DNA from 3 places in the Uliginosibacterium flavum genome. Region 1 is predicted to be linked to each of the others. Evidence: predicted binding sites of a transcription regulator. Region 1 holds the regulator's gene; each other region holds the start of a gene.

Region 1 (6,720 bases):
GGCTCCGAGACCAAGGTCAAGGTCGTCAAGAACAAGGTGGCGCCGCCGTTCCGTGAGGCGCACTTCGATATCCTGTACGGGGAAGGTATTTCCCGCGAAGGTGAAGTGGTCGATATGGGTGTCGAGCACAAATTCATCGAGAAGAGTGGCGCCTGGTATGCCTACAAGGGCGAAAAAATCGGTCAGGGTAAGGATAATGCGCGCGAATATCTGCGCAATAATCCGGCCATTGCCATCGAGATCGAAAACAAGATCCGCGAGGCGGTCGGCGTGATTGCCATTCAGGTGAAAGCGGAGTAATTCAGGTCTGTGAGCAAGAAACCGGTTCCATCACTCAAGTCGACGGCCTTGCGGCTGCTCTCCATGCGCGAACATTCGCGCGTGGAGTTGCGGCGCAAGCTTAAAGCCAAGGCTGTCGAAGGGCAGGACGTTGAAGCCGTGCTGGATCGCATGGCCGAAACCGGCCTGCAATCGGATGTGCGTTTTGCTGAAAGCTTGGTGCGCACTCAGGGCGGGCGCGTGGGCGTCGAACGTTTGCGGCGCGAACTGGCTGATCGAGGCGTGAGTAACGAAATTGCCGCAGCAGCGTTGGGCGAAGGTCTTGTCGAGGATGAGCTGACGCGCGCACGTGCGGTGTGGGCGAAAAAATTTGGTGAGTTGCCGAAGGATCAAAGCGAGTGGGCGCGCCAAGCGCGCTTCATGCAATCGCGTGGTTTTACGGTTGAAGTGATCCGGACAATGTTGAAAGAACCATTTAATGAGTCTGCTTAGGGTAGCCAGCCTGAAGAAACGCTACAAGTCGCGTACCGTGGTGCACGATGTTTCCTTCCAGGTCGGCAGTGGTGAGGTAGTGGGCTTGTTGGGCCCCAACGGGGCGGGCAAGACGACGTGTTTTTACATGATTGTTGGCTTGGTGCGTGCCGATGGCGGCAGCATCCATCTGGATGGTGCGGATCTGACTCACTGGCCGATCCACAAGCGCGCTCATCAAGGTTTGTCTTACCTGCCGCAGGAAAACTCGGTATTTCGCAAACTCTCGGTCAGCGAGAATATTCTGGCGGTGCTTGAGCTGCAGAAGCTGGGTAAAGCAGAGCAGGCGAAGCGTCTCGATGAGTTGCTGGATGAGTTGAACATTGCCCATCTGCGCGATGCGACCGCAATGTCTCTTTCCGGCGGCGAGCGTCGTCGGGTGGAAATTGCCCGGGCGCTGGCAACCCGCCCTCGTTTGATTCTGCTCGATGAACCTTTTGCAGGGGTTGACCCGATTGCAGTGCTGGATATTCAGAAGATCATTAGCTACCTGAAAGCACGTGGAATCGGGGTGTTGATTACCGACCACAATGTGCGTGAAACACTGGGGATTTGCGACCACGCTTACATCATCAATGCGGGTGAAGTGCTGGCGGGTGGTACGCCGGAAGAGATTGTGCAAAATGATCAGGTACGCCAAGTTTATCTAGGTGAACATTTCCGTTTATAACGTTTTTCATCAGGCCGGCATGGGCCGGCTGGTATCACTGTCCGCATGAAACCCTCGCTTCAGCTTCGCTTCTCCCAGCAACTGGCCTTGACGCCACAGTTGCAGCAATCCATCAAGTTGCTACAACTGTCCACGCTCGAACTCAATCAGGAAATCGAGCGCATGCTGCTGGAGAACCCGATGCTGGAACGCGAGGCGGGCGAGGAAGATGAGGGCGCAAGTCCGTCTCTGCCCGAGCCGCAAGAGGCCAGTATGGCCACTGCGGGTGAGGAGTACTCCAGCGAGCGCGTGTCTTCGGGCGAGGACGAGTATGAAGCGGCGAGCGTGGCCGACATGCCCGATAGCATCAACGAAGCCTACGACAGTGTGTCGGATGACGACATCGGCGAGGCCGCCGAATGGCGCAGTGAAGGGGCTTCGCACGGAAGTGGCGATGGTGAAGACGGCGATTTTCAGGATCTCCAGGCCGCAGCGACGTCCTTGCGGGATCATCTGTTGGGTCAGGTTGCCTTGATGGCCATGACGGATCGGGATCGCGCCTTGGTCATGCTGGTGATCGAGGCTCTGGATGATGACGGTCTGTTGCTGCAGGAGCTTGAAGAGCTTCTTCCGCTGATTCCGCCTGAATGGGATGTTGAGCTGGAAGATTTGACGATTTCCCTGCATCAGGTGCAAAGCCTTGATCCGGCAGGAATCGGGGCGCGCAACCTGCAGGAAAGTCTGCTTTTGCAATTGAAGACCCTGCCGGAGAGCGAGTCACGGCGCTTGTCCATGATCATCGTTGATGGCAATCTGGAGTTGCTGGCCGCACGTGACTTCGCCAAGCTCAAGCGCCGACTGTCCTGTAATGACGATGCATTGCGTTCCGCGCAGGAGTTGATCTGCAGCCTCAATCCCCGGCCGGGTGCTCGTTTTGCCGCGCCCGAGACGCGTTATGTGATTCCCGATGTGGTTGTCCGGAAATATCGGGGTGCCTGGACGGTAAATCTTAATTCGGAAGCAATGCCGAGGCTAAGGATTCACAAGGTCTATGCCGATATACTTCACCATAACCGGGGCGTAAGCAGCACACTGTCGACGCACCTGCAGGAAGCGAAGTGGTTGATCAAGAACGTACAGCAGCGGTTTGACACGATCCTGCGGGTTTCACAGGCGATAGTGGATCGGCAGCGACAGTTTTTCGAGCATGGCGAAGTGGCGATGCGTCCGCTTACCTTGCGCGAGATCGCTGAAGAGCTGGAATTGCACGAGTCGACGGTGTCGCGGGTAACGACTCAGAAATATATGGCCAGTGCCCGTGGCGTCTTTGAACTGAAATATTTTTTTGGCAGTCACGTTGCCACCGATACGGGTGGTGAATGTTCAGCTACGGCGATTCGCGCGCTGATTCGCCAGCTGGTTGCGGCTGAGGACGGGCGCAAGCCTTTGTCTGATGCCCGGATTGCTGAATTGTTGGGCCAGCAGGGTATTGTGGTAGCACGCCGGACAATCGCGAAATACCGGGAGTTGCTCAATATTCCGCCGGTCAGTCAGCGCAAGTCGATCTAACAGGAGAGGAGTGTTTTATGAATCTCAATATCACCGGGCACCATCTTGAAGTGACCCCCGCCCTGCGCGAGTATGTCAGCACCAAGCTTGATCGGGTGATTCGTCATTTTGATCATGTGACGGCAACCCATGTAATCCTCTCGGTACAAAAACTCAAACAGAAAGCTGAAGTGACAGTGCACGTGCGTGGTAAGGATATCCACGTGGAGTGTGAAGACGATGACTTGTATGCGGCGATCGATGCGATGGCTGACAAACTGGATCGTCAGGTACTCAAGCACAAGGAGAAAGCCGGTGATCACGGTCATGAATCCGTGAAGCGCCAGAGCATTGCAAGCGCGGACTGAGCGTGCGCGCAACACAGTTCAGCTGTGCTGCGGCCGGACTGGACGCAGCAGGGCGGGCGAGGCCTATAATGGGCCTGCCGCGACTGCAGGATGAAGTCCTGAACTGTCAATTTCCAACCTGACAAGCGGCGAGCTCCGAAAGGAGACTCGCCGCTGTTCTGTAAGTAAGACCGAACCTGGCATGAACCTGATCTCCAAGATTCTTGATCCGCAGCGGATTGTTGTTGATATCGCGCTGAATTCCCGTGCCGCGGTGTTTGAGTGCGTGGGGGCCCTGTTTGAGCAGCATAGCGGTCTGGCGGCCAGGAAAGTGGTCGATGCGCTGACTCAGCGCGAAAAGCTTGGCTCGACGGGCTTGGGCATGGGGATTGCGATTCCGCATCAGCGCGTCAAAGGCCTCAAGGAGACGCAAGGCGCTTTCCTGCGCCTGCGTGACCCCATCGATTTTGATGCGCCTGATGGGGCTCCGGTCAATCTGTTTTTCATCATGCTGGCGCCTGAACAGGCCAATGAAACGCATCTGCGTTTACTGGCAGAGTTGGCGCAGATGTTCAGCGACAAGACGTTCCGCGAAACCCTTTGTGCCGCGCCGGATGCCATGAGTGTTGCGGCAGCTTTTGATGACTGGAGCATCCATGCGTCGAGCGAGCGTAGCCCAGCTGTTTGAGGCCAATCGCACTGCGCTGCAATTGCGTCATGTTGCGGGGCGTCTGGATTCTTGGTTGTCGGTTTCTGATCATCGGGTGTGGCCAGCCGATATGGTGGGTCACCTCAACCTGATTCACCCGAATCGTTTGCAGATCATGGGCGAAGCAGAGTTCGCTTGGGCACGCCAACAAACCCGCGAACACCTTGAGCAGCATTTGTTGGGCATCCTCGCCTGCTCTCCTCCCGGAGTCATCGTTGCTGATGATTGCGACGTGCCGGAAATTGTCCGTCGAGCCTGCGATGAAGCGGGAGTGCCGGTGATGGCCTCACCGCTGGAATCCGCACGCGTGATTGAAGTCCTGCGGGTCTATCTGTCACGCAAGATGGCTGAGCGCGTTTCGCTGCATGGCGTGTTCATGGATGTTCTGGGGGTTGGCGTGCTGGTGACTGGCGACTCGGGCGCGGGTAAGTCCGAGTTGGCGCTGGAGCTGATTACACGCGGCCATGGCTTGGTGGCGGATGACGTTGTAGAAATCTCGCGCGTTGCTTCAGGGATTCTGGAGGGGCGTTGCCCTGAAATGCTCAAGGATTTTCTGGAGGTGCGCGGTCTGGGCATCCTGAATATCCGTACGATTTTTGGCGAAACTGCGTGTCGTCGAAAAATGAAGCTCAAACTCATCGCACATTTGCAGCGTCGCACGGGTGGGCATGATGAGCCTTTGCGTTTGCCGCTTGATGATGACGATATGCAGGACGTGCTGGGGGTCCCCGTGCGCCGCGTTGTGCTGCCGGTTGCGGCAGGGCGAAACCTTGCGGTTCTGCTTGAGGCTGCGGTGCGCAACACGATCCTGCAGCTTCGCGGGATTGATTCAACTCAGGAGTTTGTCGTACGTCAGCGGAGCATTCTGGATAATGATGACCCTTATGACCGCTGACTTTCACAGGTCACAAAAAAGCCCGCCGAATGAAGGCGGGCTTTTTTTGGTGCACTGAGCTCAGCGTTGGCCGATGTCAAAAAATACGACCTCTGCTCCGACTTCTGTGGGCGAATAGCCAAAGCCGATCCGTCCGCGGTTCGGCAGGTCTGCTTCTCCACGACGCAGCACAACCTCATTGCCCGCATCGTCCACCATGAAAGTGCCGTTCGTGCTGGTGTCGATCAACACAAAATGGTTGTGACGCCATTCTATGCGCGAATGGTGCCGTGAGGCACGACGGTCCGCGATGACCAAGTCATTGCCTTCTTCGCGCCCAGCCAGTACCACCGGGTGGTGATCAGATACTGAAAGGTTGTTCTTGTTGTGGCGCAGCATCAAAGAAGTACGCTGCGGCGCGTTGGCGGCGGGGCTGAATACGGGAGATTCGCTGTGATTGGTGGTGTCCAGCACGCTCTGATTGATGCTCAGCGAGGTGGATGTCGGTGAGAACGCCTCGATTGAAGCTGGCGTAGCTGCCGTGCTGCTGGTCGCGGTCGGAGTAACGCCCGGCGGGAATGCGTATACGCGTTCGGTGTAGCCGGGCACTGCGATTGAGCTGGGCGGTTCAGCAACCAGCTGTTTGCGCATGCTCTCCGGCAGTCTGGTGTAACCCTCTCCGCTGATCAGGATCTGGTTGGCAGGGCTGGCCGAGACAAGCTTTTGGGCGAGGGAGAGAGCGGCTTCGTCGGGACGATTGCTAGCGGTTTCGACCGTACCGGCGTGGATCACCACGTGTACGGATAAGGCAACCCCGGAAACGGGCGGTAATTGTTTGACGCGTGCGCGCATGTCGAAGGCTGCGAGTACCGCGTTCTCTCCACGCGGGAAATGCGCGACCAGGCGGCGGCCATCAGCCGACACGGCAAAGCCTTGATAAGCCTCTATCGAGCGCTCGGCGCGTTTTCGGCTACGCTCAACAGCGTGCTGAGTTTCTATTCCACCGATTTTGTCCAGCAGCGAATTATCGCCAGTGATTTCGGCGATCAGGACGCAGGTTTCAGTGGTGATGGGTGTGCTCGTCATTATTCAGGCGGCTCCAAGGATTTGCGTCGAGAGAATCATCATTCTTTATCCAGTGGATCGGTAAGGATTCTGGTGTCGGCGTGGGTGGCAGGCTGACGATCGGGCTGTCAAAGGCGATATCGCCCTCGCTGACAAGGCTATTGCGCGTCAAGGCTTTGAAATCAAACAGCTTGCCATCAGCGAGGTGGCTGGGCACTACGTTCTGAAGGGCAGTGGCAATGGACTCCACTCGGCCCGGAAAGCTGTGCTCCCATTCGCCCAGCAAGGCCTTGATTTGTTTGCGCTGGGCGGTTTCTTGCGAGCCGCAGAGGTTGCACGGGATGATCGGGAAATCCATCGCGCGTGCATATTTGGCGATGTCCTTTTCTGCGCAGTAGGCCAGTGGTCGGATCACCATGTGCTGCCCATCATCAGACAGCAGCTTTGGGGGCATTGCCTTGAGTTTGCCGCCAAAGAACATGTTCAGGAACAGGGTTTCTATCAGGTCTTCGCGATGATGCCCCAAGGCAATCTTGGTCGCGCCCAGTTCGCTCGCGGTGCGATAGATGATGGCGCGTCGCAGGCGTGAGCAGAGGGCGCAAGTAGTTTTACCCTCCGGGATCTTGTCCTTGACGATTGAATAAGTGTCTTCAGTGACAATGCGGTATTCGACGCCGATGGATTCGAAGTAGGCCGGCAGCACTTCGGCCGGGAAGCC
Region 2 (6,720 bases), on a different contig from region 1:
CGAGAGCCGCACGCTCTGGCCGATGAGGTTGGCGACCATTTCGACGAAGCGAGCACGCACGGCGAGCAGGCCGTCGTCGAGCCGGTTCGGCTGCACGGCGAGCACGCCTTCCATGGCGCCGCCGATGTGGATGGGCGCGGCGATGAAGGGCAGGCGGCGCTCGTAGATGCCGAGGCGATTGAGGAAGCGCGGATTGGCGGCGATGGAGGGCAGGGCGACGGTCTTGCGCTCTTCCAGCAAGAGGCCCAGCACGCCTTCGCCAGACTGATAGCGGATCGGCTCGAATTCCTGTGGCTCGATGCCTTGCACGGCATTGACGACCAGATCGCCGCTCTCGGCGTCGAGCACGCTGATCATGCCGCGCGTGAGGCCGGCGGATTCTTCGAGTACGCGCAGCACTTCCTGCGGTGCGGTTTTGGTGTCGAGCGAACGCGAGAGGATGACGCTCACTTGGTAGAGCGCTTCCATCAGCGTGCGGTTCAGGGTGCCTTCGGCGTCGAGAGCCATGATGCTTACCTTTTGCTTCGGTGCTGCGTAACTGTTTCGTAGGTCGGGCTTCAGCCCGACGCTTTCGGGTTCGTGGGTGTCGGGCTGAAGCCCGACCTACATCTGCCCATTTCGTTTGAGTGGTAACACCAACTTCGCTACGCAGCCGCCATACGGCCCTGTGCCCAGTTCGATGCTGCCGTCGTGATCGACCGCCACCTGCTGGGCCGAGGACAGGCCGGTGCCCAGATGCTGGCCCTGACCTTTCTTGGTGCTGAAGAAGGGCTCGAAGGCTTTCAGGCGCAGATCGGGATCGATGCCGGGGCCGCTGTCGGTGACCGTGACCTCGATGCTCTGTTTGTCAGCGCGGGTGCTGATGGCGAGCAGGCGTTGCTGCCAGCCCTTGGTGTTCATGGCTTCGATGGCGTTGTCGACCAAGGCCTTGATCAGCGTGCGCAAGCGGTTCGGATGGCCTTGCAGGGTGGGCAGGACGAGCTGCGGATCCCATTGCACGGAGATGCCGGTGGCGAGAAATTTCTGTGCGGACAGGTCGAGCACGTCGCGCACGGCTTCATTCATATTGACCGGCCCGGTGATCGCGCTGCCCAGCGCTGGCACGGCGGCGCGCAGGGTTTCGAGCGCGTCCTGACCGGCCTTGAGGGCATCCGTCAGCGCAGCCTGGGCGGGATCGCAGCCGCGCCGGCCCATCACGGTGACCACGGAATTGAGGACGTTGAGCGGACCTTCGAGCTGGTACACGGCGGCCGAGAGGCTTTCGCGCAGGGCCTGCTGGCGGTTCTCGTCGGCGAGTACGGCGTGCAGGGCGGCGACGCGGGATTTCTCCTGCTCCATGACCATGCGCGTGACATCGGTGGCGACCAGCAGCAGATAGCTTTCGGCCGCCTCGTCGTAGAAGGCGTCGGTGCTGTCCTTGTCGGCAGCCACCCACACGCCGGAGCAGGCGTAGCAGCGCGGCGTGCGCCAGTGCGGGCGATCCAGGCGGATCTGCTGGTCGAGGAAGGCGTGCGCGCCCGGTTTGAAGGGGCCAAAGCCCGCGCCCAGATTGGCCCGCACGGCCTCGAGCAGCACCGCGGCGGGTTCCTGCATGCGCAGGTCGGCCATCAGCGCCTTGTAGGCGTGGTTATCCAGCAGCACGCGGTCTTCCATGTTGAGCAGGGCCAGCACCAGCGGCGCGCCATCGACGACGGATTCGATCAGCGCCTTCTGGTTGCGCACGGCGCATTCGAGCTTGTGCAGCTCGGTGATGTCGCGGTGCAGGCCGAGGAAGTGCGAGATCTCGCCAGCCTCGTCCAGCACCGGGGTGATGGTCAGGTCGGCCAGATACTTGCCGCCATCCTTGCGGCTATTGACCAGACGCCCGCTCCAGGGCTGCTTGCTGTTGATCTGCTGCCACAGCGCCTTGTAAACGCCGGGCGGAGTGGTGTGGTTCGACAGGATGCTCTGGTTCAGGCCGACGGCATCTTCCGGGCTGAAGCCGGTCTTGCGGGTGAAGGCCGGGTTGACGTATTCGATGTTGGCGCGCGGATCGGTGATCGAGATCGCGATGTCGGCCTGCTCCACGGCGGCGCGATACAGCGCGGCGGGGATGGAGCGCACGGAGCTGCGCGGAGTGGCGGTTTTCTTTTTCGGACTGGGCATGACGGGCCTCGCATGGGATTCAGGCTGCTTCAGACGGGTTAATGCAGCTTCCGTGCCTTCTCGTGCCCGTTCGCGCAGACGATCCGGTTTCCTTGCGCTGGCTCAAACCCTGTCGACGCAATGGGCTTTGTCGTATCCATTCGTCGGCTTGTTGCATCCCCTACAAGCCGCGCGCAGCTTGCCTCCCCGGCCTGCATGCCTGCAGATGCCCGCAAATGGCGGCTGCGCAAGGCATGCACGCACCGGATCGGTGCTGCGCCCAAAACTTGGCACGGATTCTGCGAAAGGGGAGCCAGGAGGTTGTACCCGACATGAGTGAATACCTGATCCTGCTGGTGACCACGGCGCTGGTGAATAACGTGCTGATGGCGAAATTTCTGGGCCTGTGTCCGTTCATGGGCGTGTCCAAAAACATCGATAGCGCACTGGGCATGGGCTTGGCGACGACTTTCGTGATCACGGTGGCCTCCGGCGCGGGCTGGATGATCGACCACTTTCTGCTCGCCCCACTGGGGCTGGAATACCTGCGCATCCTGACCTTCATCGTGGTGATCGCCGCGACGGTGCAGTTCGTCGAGGCGGTGGTGAAGAAGTCGGTGCCGGGGCTGTATCGCGCGCTGGGCATCTACCTGCCGCTGATCACGACCAACTGTGCGGTGCTGGGCGTGGCCCTGCTCAACGTGCAGGAAGGCAACAGTTTCGTGAAGAGCCTGGTGTATGGCTTCGGCTCATCGATGGGCTTCACCCTGGTGATGGTGATGTTTGCCGGGCTGCGCGAGCGTCTGGTGCTGGTCAAGGTGCCGGCTGCGTTTGACGGCGTGCCGATCACCTTCGTGCTGGCGTCCTTGCTGTCGCTGGCCTTCATGGGTTTTGCCGGCCTGAACTTCAATTAAGGAGATCGCGATGATTGCAGCCATTCTGAGTTTGACCGCGCTGGGCCTGATTCTCGGTCTGGGCCTGGGTTACGCGGCGAAAGTCTTTGCGGTGGAGGGCAACAGCCTAGTCTCCGAGCTGGTCGAGATGATGCCCGGCACCAACTGTGGTCAATGCGGTCTGGCTGGTTGCGGCGCGGCGGCGGAGGCGGTGGTGGAAGGCAACGCCGCAGCGACGGTTTGCCCCGGCGGCGGTGTGGCGCTGGCCCAGGCGATTGCGGCCAAGCTGGGGATCACCTTGTCGCTTGATGGTGTGGCGGACAAAGGCCCGATGGTGGCCGAGGTGGCGGAAGAGATCTGCATCGGTTGCGGCAAGTGCATGAAGCATTGCGCGACGGATGCCATTGTCGGCGCAGCGAAACAGATTCATGGCGTGCTGCATGAGGCCTGTACGGGTTGTGGCGGCTGCATGGATGACTGCCCGACGGGCGCGATCATCTTGCGTCCGCTGCCGCAGACGCTGCGTGACTGGAACTGGAGCAAACCAGCCCTGGCTTGAAACGATTGTCGGGTTTGGCCTGTCGCTAAACCGACCTGTGAAATGCCGGCGCTGGCCGCCTGAGGAGAAGAATATGGGTATGCTTGAAATGCTGAACGGAGCGCGCTGGGGCGTGCATCCGCATGACGATCACAAACGCCCGGCGGCCGATGTGCCGCTGCGCGTGATGAGCCTGCCGGCAAAGCTGTGTGTGCCATTGCTGCAGCACGTAGGTGCGCCGGCCAAGCCGCTGGTGGCGGTGGGTGACCGGGTGCTGCGCGGCGAGTTGATTGCCAGCGCGCAGGGCAATGTATCGGCACCGGTGCATGCGCCCAGTTCCGGCATTGTCACGGCGATTGGCGAAGTCACTGCGCCACATCCTTCCGGCCTGCCGTTTGCAGCGATCACGATTACGCTGGATGGCAAGGACGAAGCGATTCCGCTGATCGAAGTGGCCGACCCTTTCAGCCTGGAACCCGCCGAGGTGTCGCAGCGCATCGCCGATGCCGGCATTGTCGGCCTGGGCGGCGCGACTTTTCCGTCGGCGCCGAAAGCACAACTGGGCCGCAAGCTGGCCGTACAGACGCTGGTGATCAATGGCGGCGAATGCGAACCGTATCTGTCCAGCGATGACAGCGTGATGCGCGAACGTGCCGACGATGTGATCGACGGCGTGCGCATCCTGATGCATGCCACCGGCGCGCCGCAGGCCTTGGTCGGTATCGAAGACAACAAGCCGGAGGCGATTGCCGCGATGCGCAAGGCCGCCGCGCCGTTTGCCACGATCAAGATCTGCCCGGTGCCGGCGCGCTACCCGATGGGTTCTGACCGTCAGCTGGTGCAGGTGCTGACCGGCAAGGAAGTGCCCTCCGGCGCGCGTACCGCCAGTGTTGGCGTACTGGTCAATAACGTCAGCACCTGTGCGGCGATTCATCGCGCCGTGCGTCTGGGGGAGCCGCTGACCCAGCGCATCGTGACCGTGAATGGCGGTGCGGTGGCAATGCCGGGCAATGTGTTGGTGCCGATCGGCACGCTGGTGGAAGACTTGCTGGCTTTCGTCGGCCTGAAGGAAACCCCGGCGCGCCTGGTAATGGGCGGGCCGATGATGGGCGCCGCTCTGCCGCATGCGCAGGTGCCGACGGTGAAGGGCTGCGGCGGCATTCTGGCGCTGACCGCCGCCGAGATTACGGTGGAAGAGCCGTCGCCGTGCATCCGCTGCGGATCGTGCGTGAAGGCCTGCCCGATGGGCCTGGTGCCGCTGGAAATGGCGGCCCACATCAACGCCGGTGATTACGACAAGGCCGATGCGCTGGCGCTGGACGATTGCCTGGCCTGCGGCTGCTGTGCCTATGTGTGCCCCTCGCATATTCCGCTGGTGCAATCCTTTTCGCATGCCAAGGGCGAAATCTGGAAGCGCGCGCAGAAGAAAAAACGCAACGAATTTACCAAGGGTCTGGCGCAGGCGCGTGTCGAGCGTCTGGAGCGCGAAGCGCGCGAACGCGCCGAGGTTGCGGCCAAGCGCAAGGCCGCGCGGGCGGCGCAACTCGCGGCCGAGGCGGCTGCAGCGGCTGCGGCAATCGAAGCAACAGGTTCACAGGAGAGCTCGATATGAATACATCCATTTCCTCTGCTTTGCCCGCCGTCGCAGCTTCGCCGCACGCACAGGCACAGGGCAGCATCACTGCCGTGATGGCCAAGGTGATGTTGGCGCTGGCCCCGGCCACGCTGTGCGGCTTCTGGTTCTTCGGTTTGCCGGCGCTGAGCTTGTGGATCGTCACCATCGCGGCGGCGCTGGCGGGTGAAGCCATCTGTTTGCGCCTGATGAACAAGCCGGTGAACAGCACGCTGTTTGATGGCTCGGCCATCCTCACCGGCTGGCTGCTGGCGATGTCGCTGCCACCCTGGGCGCCCTGGTGGATTGGCGTGCTCGGTGGGTTGTTCGCTACGGTCATCGGCAAGCAGGTGTTCGGTGGTGTAGGGCAGAATCTTTTCAACCCGGCAATGATCGCGCGGGTAGCCTTGCTGGTGTCCTTCCCGGTGCAGATGACGGCCTGGGTGATGCCGATGACGGCGGCCCATGCGCCCGGCCTGCTGGATGCGCTGCAGGTGACCTTCGGCGGCGGCGCGATTCCGGACGCGATGTCCAGTGCCTCCTTGCTGGGTCAGGCCAAGAGCGAGTTGTCGCGCGGTGTGAATCTGCTGCATGTATTTGCCAACGGTTTGCCCACCTCGTTCAGTGGTGCACGCCCCGGCAGCATGGGCGAAACCGCCGTGCTGCTGATTGCGGCCGGTGGCGTAGCGATGATGCTGATGCGCATCATCACCTGGCATATCCCGCTCGCCATGCTGGCGGCGATTGCCGTGCCGGCGGCGATTGCACATGGCATCAATCCGGCGCGCTACCTGGATGCGGGCACGCATGTGCTGTCCGGTGCGGCAATGCTGGGCGCCTTCTTCATTGCGACGGACTACGTCTCTTCGCCCACCTCGCGTGCCGGGCAGATCGTGTTCGGCCTCGGCTGCGGTTTCCTGACCTGGGTGATCCGCAGCTACGGCGGTTATCCGGAAGGTGTGGCCTTTGCGGTGCTGCTGATGAATGCGCTGACCCCGGCGATTGACCGCCTGGTGAAGCCACGCGTGTATGGCCGCGATTTCAAGGGCCTACCGATTGTTTTGAAGAGCGGGGGGAAGTGACATGGAACTCGCGATTCTGCGGGACAAGATCGGCTATCACGGCGTTTCGCTGGCGCTGGCCACGGTGCTGACCGGCGCGGCGCTGATGCTGGCCAACCACCTGACCCTGCCGGCGATTGCTCAGGCGGCAGAAGATGACCTGAAGGCCTCGCTGGTACAGGTGCTGCCGGAAGGCATGGCGGACAACAACCTGCTGGCCGACACGGTGAGCATCGACGGTCTTGGCGGCAAGCCGGTGACGGTGTATCGCGGGCGCAAGGCCGGCGTTTACTCGGCGGCGGTTTTCCAGCACCGCGCGCGCGGCTATGCCGGGGATATCGTGATTCTCGTTGGCCTGAATGCCGAAGGCGTGGTGCAGGGTGTGCGCGTCCTCAAGCACGCTGAAACGCCGGGTCTGGGTGACAAGATCGAGGTGGCCAAATCGCCTTGGGTGCACGCTTTCGAAGGCAAGGCGCTGGGCACTGCGCGTTG
Region 3 (6,720 bases), on a different contig from region 1:
GAGGTTCATGTCGTCGTCGATATTTACTCGCGGACCAGCGCCATCGCAGGCTGGAGCGTGGTTGCGTTGCTGCAAAATCTGGTTTCTCCGATCGCATTCTGAGCGATTTGATTGAACTGTATGGAGAATGCTTCGGGCCGCCTGTGAGTCGCATTGCAGCTGTTTGCGAGCTTGTTTCTTAGTGTCCGCAGAGGCCAGAATTGGCAGACCGCTTTCCTGAGTAAGCGCCGTTCTGTGGCGGTTTACAGGTCTGCTTAAAATGAAAAAAAAGCCCACGGCATGCCGTGGGCTTTTTGTTGAGATTGTCAGGTCGGGCTGAAAAGTCCGACAGACTTGATTGTTTGCTACCAAAATTACCAGTTGGTTTCCCGTTCCGGAGACGCACCGATTTTATGAATGGACAAATCGGCACCGTGGAATTCCTCTTCGGGATCCAGACGCAGGCTGATGAATTTCCTGATCGTGCCGTACACGATACCGCCACCGACTACCGCCACCAGAATGCCGGCGAGGGTGCCGAGTATCTGCGCCCAGAAACTCACACCGCCCATGCCGCCCAGTGCGGTCTGGCCGAAGATGCCGGCGGCGATGCCACCCCAGGCGCCGCACAGACCATGCAAGGGCCATACGCCGAGCACGTCGTCGATCTTCCAGTGGTTTTGTACTTTGGTGAACATGTAGACGAACAGTCCGCCGGCGACACCGCCGACGACCAGCGCGCCCAGCGGGTGCATCAGATCCGAGCCGGCACACACGGCGACCAAGCCGGCGAGCGGGCCGTTATGCACGAAGCCCGGGTCGTTCTTGCCAGCAACCAGCGCGACCAGCGTGCCGCCGACCAGTGCCATCAGCGAGTTGACCGCGACCAGACCGGTGATCGCTTCCATTTTTTGCGCGCTCATCACGTTGAAGCCGAACCAGCCCACGGTGAGAATCCAGGCGCCCAAGGCGAGGAAGGGGATGCTTGAAGGCGGGTGCGCCGAAATGCCACCGTCCTTGTTGTAGCGACCACGGCGGGCGCCGAGCAGCAACACCGCAACCAGTCCGATCCAGCCGCCCATGGCATGCACCACCACGCTGCCGGCGAAGTCATGGAACTTGGCGCCGAACACGGCCTCCACCCAGGGCTGGATGCCGAAGTTGTCGTTCCAGGCAATGCCTTCGAAGAAAGGGTAGACGAAGCCGACCAAGGCGAAGGTGGCTGCCATCTGTGGCGAGAAGCGCGCGCGTTCGGCGATGCCGCCGGAGATGATGGCGGGGATTGCTGCGGCGAAGGTCAGCAGGAAGAAGAATTTGACCAGTCCGTAGCCATTACTCACGGCCAGGGTTTCGGCACCCGTGAAGAAATGTATGCCGTAGGCGACGCCGTAGCCGATGAAGAAGTAGGCGATGGTCGAGACGCAGAAATCGACGAGGATCTTGACCAGGGCGTTGACCTGATTCTTGCGACGCACGGTTCCCAATTCCAGAAAGGCGAAGCCAGCGTGCATCGCCAGCACCATGATGGCGCCTAACAGAATGAAAAGTACGTCAGTTTGGGTTTTGAACTGCTCCATCTTGGACTCCGTTTTGCACAATGGCGGAGCTATAAGCATGAAGTAAGCCAGAGTTGTATTCTATATAAATCAATGGTTTGGTTTGCCCTTGTGGGCAAAAAGGCTGTCGCCTGTGCGCTGTATCTGTGCATGTCTTGAGTTTGTGCACTGATTGAGTGCTTCTGCATTGCGGTGCATGAGTGTTGTTGAGCACGTTTTTGAGCTTATACGCTCGTTCTGTAGAGCGGCTACCCGCTTGCTTCTTCAGCATGTCTGTCTGTAGAGGTCCGCTGCTGGCTGATCTTCGAGCATGTTCGTTGTGCACTGACGATGTGCGCGCGTTTGGCGCAGATCATGGTCACGGATGAGGCGCTCGTTTAGGCTGCGTTTTCCATGACGGACGCCTGCTCGTTCCCTCTCCTTGGATGGGCGAGTGGAGCATTCAGAGTCGCGACGCGACTTTTCCCAAAAAATACGCTGGAGACAAGCAATGCCTGATCGTAATCGTTACCTGCTCGAAGAAGCCCGCATGCCGGGGCAGTGGTACAACATCGCGGCCGATCTGCCTACGCCGCCCGCACCGCCGCTGCACCCGGGGACCGGTCAGCCGATTGGTCCTGACGATCTGGCGCCGCTCTTCCCCCAAGCCATCATCGCGCAGGAAATGAGCACCGAGCGTTACATCGACATTCCCGAGCCGGTGCAGGAGGTGTTCAAGATGTGGCGTCCCAGCCCCTTGTTCCGCGCGCGTCGTCTGGAAAAGGCGCTCGGCACGCCGGCCAAGATCTATTACAAGTACGAGGGCGTCTCGCCCGCTGGCAGTCACAAACCCAACTCCGCCATCCCGCAGGCCTGGTACAACGCGCAGGAAGGCGTGAAGAAACTATGCACCGAAACCGGCGCCGGCCAGTGGGGCAGCTCGCTGGCGTTTGCTGGCGGACTCTTCGGGCTGGAGGTCACGGTGTATCAGGTGCGTGTGTCTTACGACCAGAAACCGTATCGCCGCGCCATGATGGAAACTTGGGGCGCGCAGTGCATCCCGTCGCCCTCGAACACCACCGATGCCGGCCGCGCCGCGCTGGCGAAAGATCCGAACTTCATGGGCTCGCTCGGTCTGGCGATTTCCGAGGCGGTCGAAGTCGCCGCCAAGAATGAAGACACCAAATATGCGCTCGGCTCGGTGCTCAACCACGTGCTGCTGCACCAGACCATCGTCGGGCAGGAAGCCATCCTGCAGATGGAAATGGCCGGTGACGATCCGGACGTGATCATCGGCTGTACCGGCGGCGGCTCGAATTTTGCCGGCATCGCCTTCCCCTTCCTGGGCCAGCAATTGCGTGGCGAGCATGGCAAACGCCGTTTCGTCGCGGTGGAGCCGGCCGCCTGCCCAAGCCTGTCACGCGGCAAGTTCGCCTACGACTTCGGCGACACGGCACGCCTGACGCCGCTGGTGAAGATGCACACGCTGGGATCCACCTTCACGCCGCCGGGCTTTCACGCTGGCGGCCTGCGCTATCACGGCATGGCGCCGATGCTCAGTCATGTGGCCGATCTCGGTTTGATCGAAGCCCAGGCCTATCAGCAGAAAGCCTGTTTCGAAGCCGGCGTGCTGTTTGCCCGCACCGAAGGCATCGTGCCGGCGCCCGAAGCCACTCACGCCGTCAAGGGCGCCATCGAAGAAGCACTGCGCTGCAAACGCGAAGGCAAGGCCGAGACCATCCTGTTCTGCCTGTCCGGTCACGGCCACATGGACATGGCTGCGTATCAGGCCTACTTCGACGGCAATCTGCTTGATCAGGACTACGACGAGAACGAGCTGGCGATGGCTTTGTCATTGCTCCCGCAGGTCGCATGACAGGACTGAGCAATGCGTGCTGAGGATTGCGTTAATCGCTCAGCCATGCCTGAAGAGCCGCGCCCGGCAAGCCTCTGCAAGCACTCTGCCTGCAGAGGCTTGCTGCTATTGGATGTTCTGGGTTGGTGCTTGAAGATCCTTGTTGTGTGCGGTTCTTCGAGCTTTGCCGGTGAGCTGGATCTGCCCGTGATTTTTCTCTGATAGTCTCCAGCACCTGATCCGCAGGAGCCGCCGATGTCCGATTCCGTCAATTTCGCCAGCGCGCTACGCGCCGCTCTCGCTGCCAAGGCCGACCCCGTGCGCGCCGCACCGATGGCCGCCTATATGAAGCAACGCTTCGTGTTTTTCGGCATCCCGACGTCGGCCCGGCGCGCGGCAGTGAAGCCCTTGATCGCGACGCTGGGCAAGGCGCCGGAGGCTGACTGGCTGCTGGGCGTGGCGGAAGCCTTGTGGGAGTTTGACGAACGCGAATGTCAGTACGTGGCGGTTGATCTGCTGGTGAAATTTGCCGGGCGACTGGAGGCGCGGCACGAGCCGCAGTTGGTGGCGCTGGTGCGGGCGAAGGCCTGGTGGGATTCGGTGGACCTGCTTGCTGCGCATGTCTATGGCACGCTGTGCCGCAAGGCGCCAGAACTGCGGCTGCGCCTGGATGGGTATGCCACGCATGAGGATCTGTGGCTGCGCCGGGTGGCGATCCTGTCTCAGTTGAACTACGCCGCCGAGACGGATCGTGCACGCCTCGCGGCCGCGCTGACGGCAAATCTGGGGCAAAGTGATTTCTTCATTCGCAAGGCGATGGGTTGGGCTTTGCGCCAGTTTGCGCGGACTGATCCGGACTGGGTATGTGCCTGGCTCGATGCGCATGCCGGACAGGTGTCCGGGCTGACCCGGCGCGAAGCGCTCAAGCGCATTCAGGGAGATCAGCCGGAATCCGAGCCCCCTGCTTAGGTCAGAAATGCGCAGGCGCCTTCGGCTTCTCCGACCTGCCGATCTGCCGGTGGGCGATCTCTGCAGATCCGCATCCAGAAAGACTCTTCAGGTTTTCCTCGGAATCAGTTTTCAGGGTAATTGTGAGGCCGAAAACAATAAAAACACCTGTCTCTGTCAGGTGTGCATGAGTTTGCAGGGCCGACTGATCATCCGGCAGCAAGCCCTCGTCCGCCTCACCCTTCGCAGGGTTTGACCTTGTTGGCGCAGGCGGTGGCGCGAGCCCGGGCGGTCTCTACATCATCGGCACTGGCTACGGCGACGCCCATGCGGCGGCGTTCGAAGGCTTCCGGTTTGCCGAACAGGCGGATATCTGATTCGGGTACCTGCAGGGCTTCGTCTACGTCTTCGAAGAGGATGCCAGTGGCGTTCATGTTGCCGTAGATCACGGCACTGGCCCCCGGGCGGCGCAGGCTGACATCCACCGGCAGGCCGAGGATGGCGCGTGCATGCAGATCGAATTGCGAGAAGCGCTGCGAGGCGATGGTGACGAGGCCGGTGTCGTGCGGGCGCGGGCTGACTTCGGAGAACCAGACTTGTTCGCCCTTGACGAAAAGCTCCACGCCGAAGACGCCACGCCCGCCCAGCGCGGTGGTGACCTTGTCGGCGATTTCGCGCGAGCGATGCAGGGCCAGTGGCAGCATGGCTTGCGGTTGCCAGCTTTCGACGTAATCGCCGCGTACCTGGACGTGGCCGACCGGCGCGCAGAAACGGGTTTCGATTTCGCCCTTGGCGTTATTGGCGCGTACGGTGAGCAGGGTGATTTCGTAGTCGAAGTCGATGAAGCCTTCGACAATGATGCGGCTCTGCTTCACACGCCCGCCGGTGGCTGCGTATTCCCAGGCATCGGCGATATCGGCTTCGCTGCGGATGACTGATTGGCCCTTGCCGGACGAGGACATCACCGGTTTGATGACGCAAGGGTAGCCGACCTGGTGGATGGCGGCCTGCAGTTGTTCAAGCGTGTCGGCAAAGGCGTAGGGCGAGGTGGGCAGGCCGAGTTCCTCGGCGGCCAGGCGACGGATGCCTTCGCGATGCATGGTGAGCTGGGTGGCGCGCGCGGTGGGCACGACGGTGGCGAGGCCGTCCGCTTCGATGCGGGCGAGTTCGTCGGTGGCGATGGCTTCGATTTCCGGCACGATGATGTGCGGGCGCTCCAGCTCCACGAGTGCGCGCAGGGCCTTGGGGTCGGTCATGTCGATGCAGTGCCAGCGGTGCGCCACCTGATGCCCCGGCGCGTGCGGATAACGGTCCACTGCGATCACTTCGACGCCGAAGCGCTGCAGCGCGATGATCACTTCCTTGCCGAGTTCGCCGGAGCCCAGCAGCATGACGCGGGTAGCGGAAGGGGAGAGCGGGGTGCCGATGTGCATGGTGAGCATGAGGTGGGCCGGAAAGGCCGCTATTTTAACGCGGCGCGTGGTTTTGGTGAGCTGATCTGTCTCAGTGGCAGGTGTGCTGAAGAGCCGCGCAGGGCGGCCTTGTCCTGATAGGCGTGCTGCAGAGCAAGGCGGGATGCGGCTCTTAGGGCATGATGTGTCGCAAGTCGCAAGTCGCAAGTCGCAAGTCGCAAGTCGCAAGTCGCAAGTCGCAAGTCGCAAGTCGCAAGTCAAAAGCGCCCTCTCCCGGCGCTGCGCGCCACCCTCTCCCCCAAGGGGCGAGGGACAGGCCTCGCCAAGCCCGTCATACCGGACTCGATCCGTAATCCAGAAGATGGGTGGCGAAGGGCGCTGGATTCCGGATCGAGTCCGGAATAACGGGAGGGGCGGTTTGAGGACGCCCTGAACGCAAAAAAAGCCTCCGAAGAGGCCTCTCTCTGTCTAGCGTGTGCTGCGCGAATCAGAACTCGCGGCGGGCACGTACCAGACGCTCGTCCTGACGCGGGGCTGCGTCGCGCGTGAAGGTGCGCGGGGCGGCGTCGCGGTCGCTGAAGCTGCGCGGGCGATCACCCATCTTGCGTTCGTCATTCGAACGCGGACGGTCACTGAAGCTGCGCGGTGCATCGTTGCTGCGCGGACGGTCGCTGAAACTACGCGGTGCGTCGTTGGAACGTGGACGATCACTGAAACTGCGCGGGGCGTCGTTCGAACGCGGACGATCGCTGAAGCTGCGCGGTGCGTCATTGCTGCGCGGACGGTCGCTGAAACTACGCGGTGCGTCGTTGGAGCGCGGACGATCATTGAAGGTACGCGGGCGGTCATTGAAGTTGCGACCGCCGCCGGAGCGTTGTTGCTCGGGCTTGAAGCGCGGCTCCAGACCTTCGATCACGGACGCCGGGATCAGTTGGGTGGTGAAGCGCTCGATGGCCTTGACCTTGAAGCGATCAGCCGGCACCGCGAGGGT

Evidence for each region. Region 1 encodes sigma-54, which starts transcription at its own class of promoters, with help from an activator protein. Its sites were predicted from a motif close to TGGCACGCTTNCTGCTNA; they were not measured.
Region 2: a site for sigma-54 is predicted at 2,413-2,430, ahead of rsxA (electron transport complex subunit RsxA). Genes of this name have one in related genera too.
Region 3: a site for sigma-54 is predicted at 1,589-1,606, ahead of ABXR19_RS10525 (ammonium transporter). Genes of this name have one in related genera too.

The regions. Positions count from the first base shown of each region.
Region 1 is NZ_JBEWZI010000002.1:117,439-124,158, reverse strand. It holds gene recA (recombinase RecA) at 1-300, shown strand, start outside; gene recX (recombination regulator RecX) at 310-771, shown strand; gene lptB (LPS export ABC transporter ATP-binding protein) at 758-1,480, shown strand; gene ABXR19_RS02235 (RNA polymerase factor sigma-54) at 1,526-3,028, shown strand; gene hpf (ribosome hibernation-promoting factor, HPF/YfiA family) at 3,046-3,375, shown strand; gene ABXR19_RS02225 (PTS sugar transporter subunit IIA) at 3,557-4,042, shown strand; gene hprK (HPr(Ser) kinase/phosphatase) at 4,011-4,958, shown strand; gene ABXR19_RS02215 (FHA domain-containing protein) at 5,019-6,023, opposite strand; gene ttcA (tRNA 2-thiocytidine(32) synthetase TtcA) at 5,998-6,720, opposite strand, start outside.
Region 2 is NZ_JBEWZI010000006.1:4,040-10,759, forward strand. It holds gene nifA (nif-specific transcriptional activator NifA) at 1-507, opposite strand, end outside; gene nifL (nitrogen fixation negative regulator NifL) at 604-2,145, opposite strand; gene rsxA (electron transport complex subunit RsxA) at 2,457-3,038, shown strand; gene ABXR19_RS06895 (RnfABCDGE type electron transport complex subunit B) at 3,049-3,576, shown strand; gene rsxC (electron transport complex subunit RsxC) at 3,650-5,167, shown strand; gene ABXR19_RS06905 (RnfABCDGE type electron transport complex subunit D) at 5,164-6,249, shown strand; gene ABXR19_RS06910 (RnfABCDGE type electron transport complex subunit G) at 6,251-6,720, shown strand, end outside.
Region 3 is NZ_JBEWZI010000010.1:1,963-8,682, forward strand. It holds gene ABXR19_RS10520 (aspartate dehydrogenase domain-containing protein) at 1-102, shown strand, start outside; gene ABXR19_RS10525 (ammonium transporter) at 354-1,556, opposite strand; gene ABXR19_RS10530 (TrpB-like pyridoxal phosphate-dependent enzyme) at 2,026-3,390, shown strand; gene ABXR19_RS10535 (DNA alkylation repair protein) at 3,625-4,338, shown strand; gene ABXR19_RS10540 (hypothetical protein) at 4,340-4,540, opposite strand; gene purT (formate-dependent phosphoribosylglycinamide formyltransferase) at 4,554-5,750, opposite strand; gene ABXR19_RS10550 (DEAD/DEAH box helicase) at 6,217-6,720, opposite strand, start outside.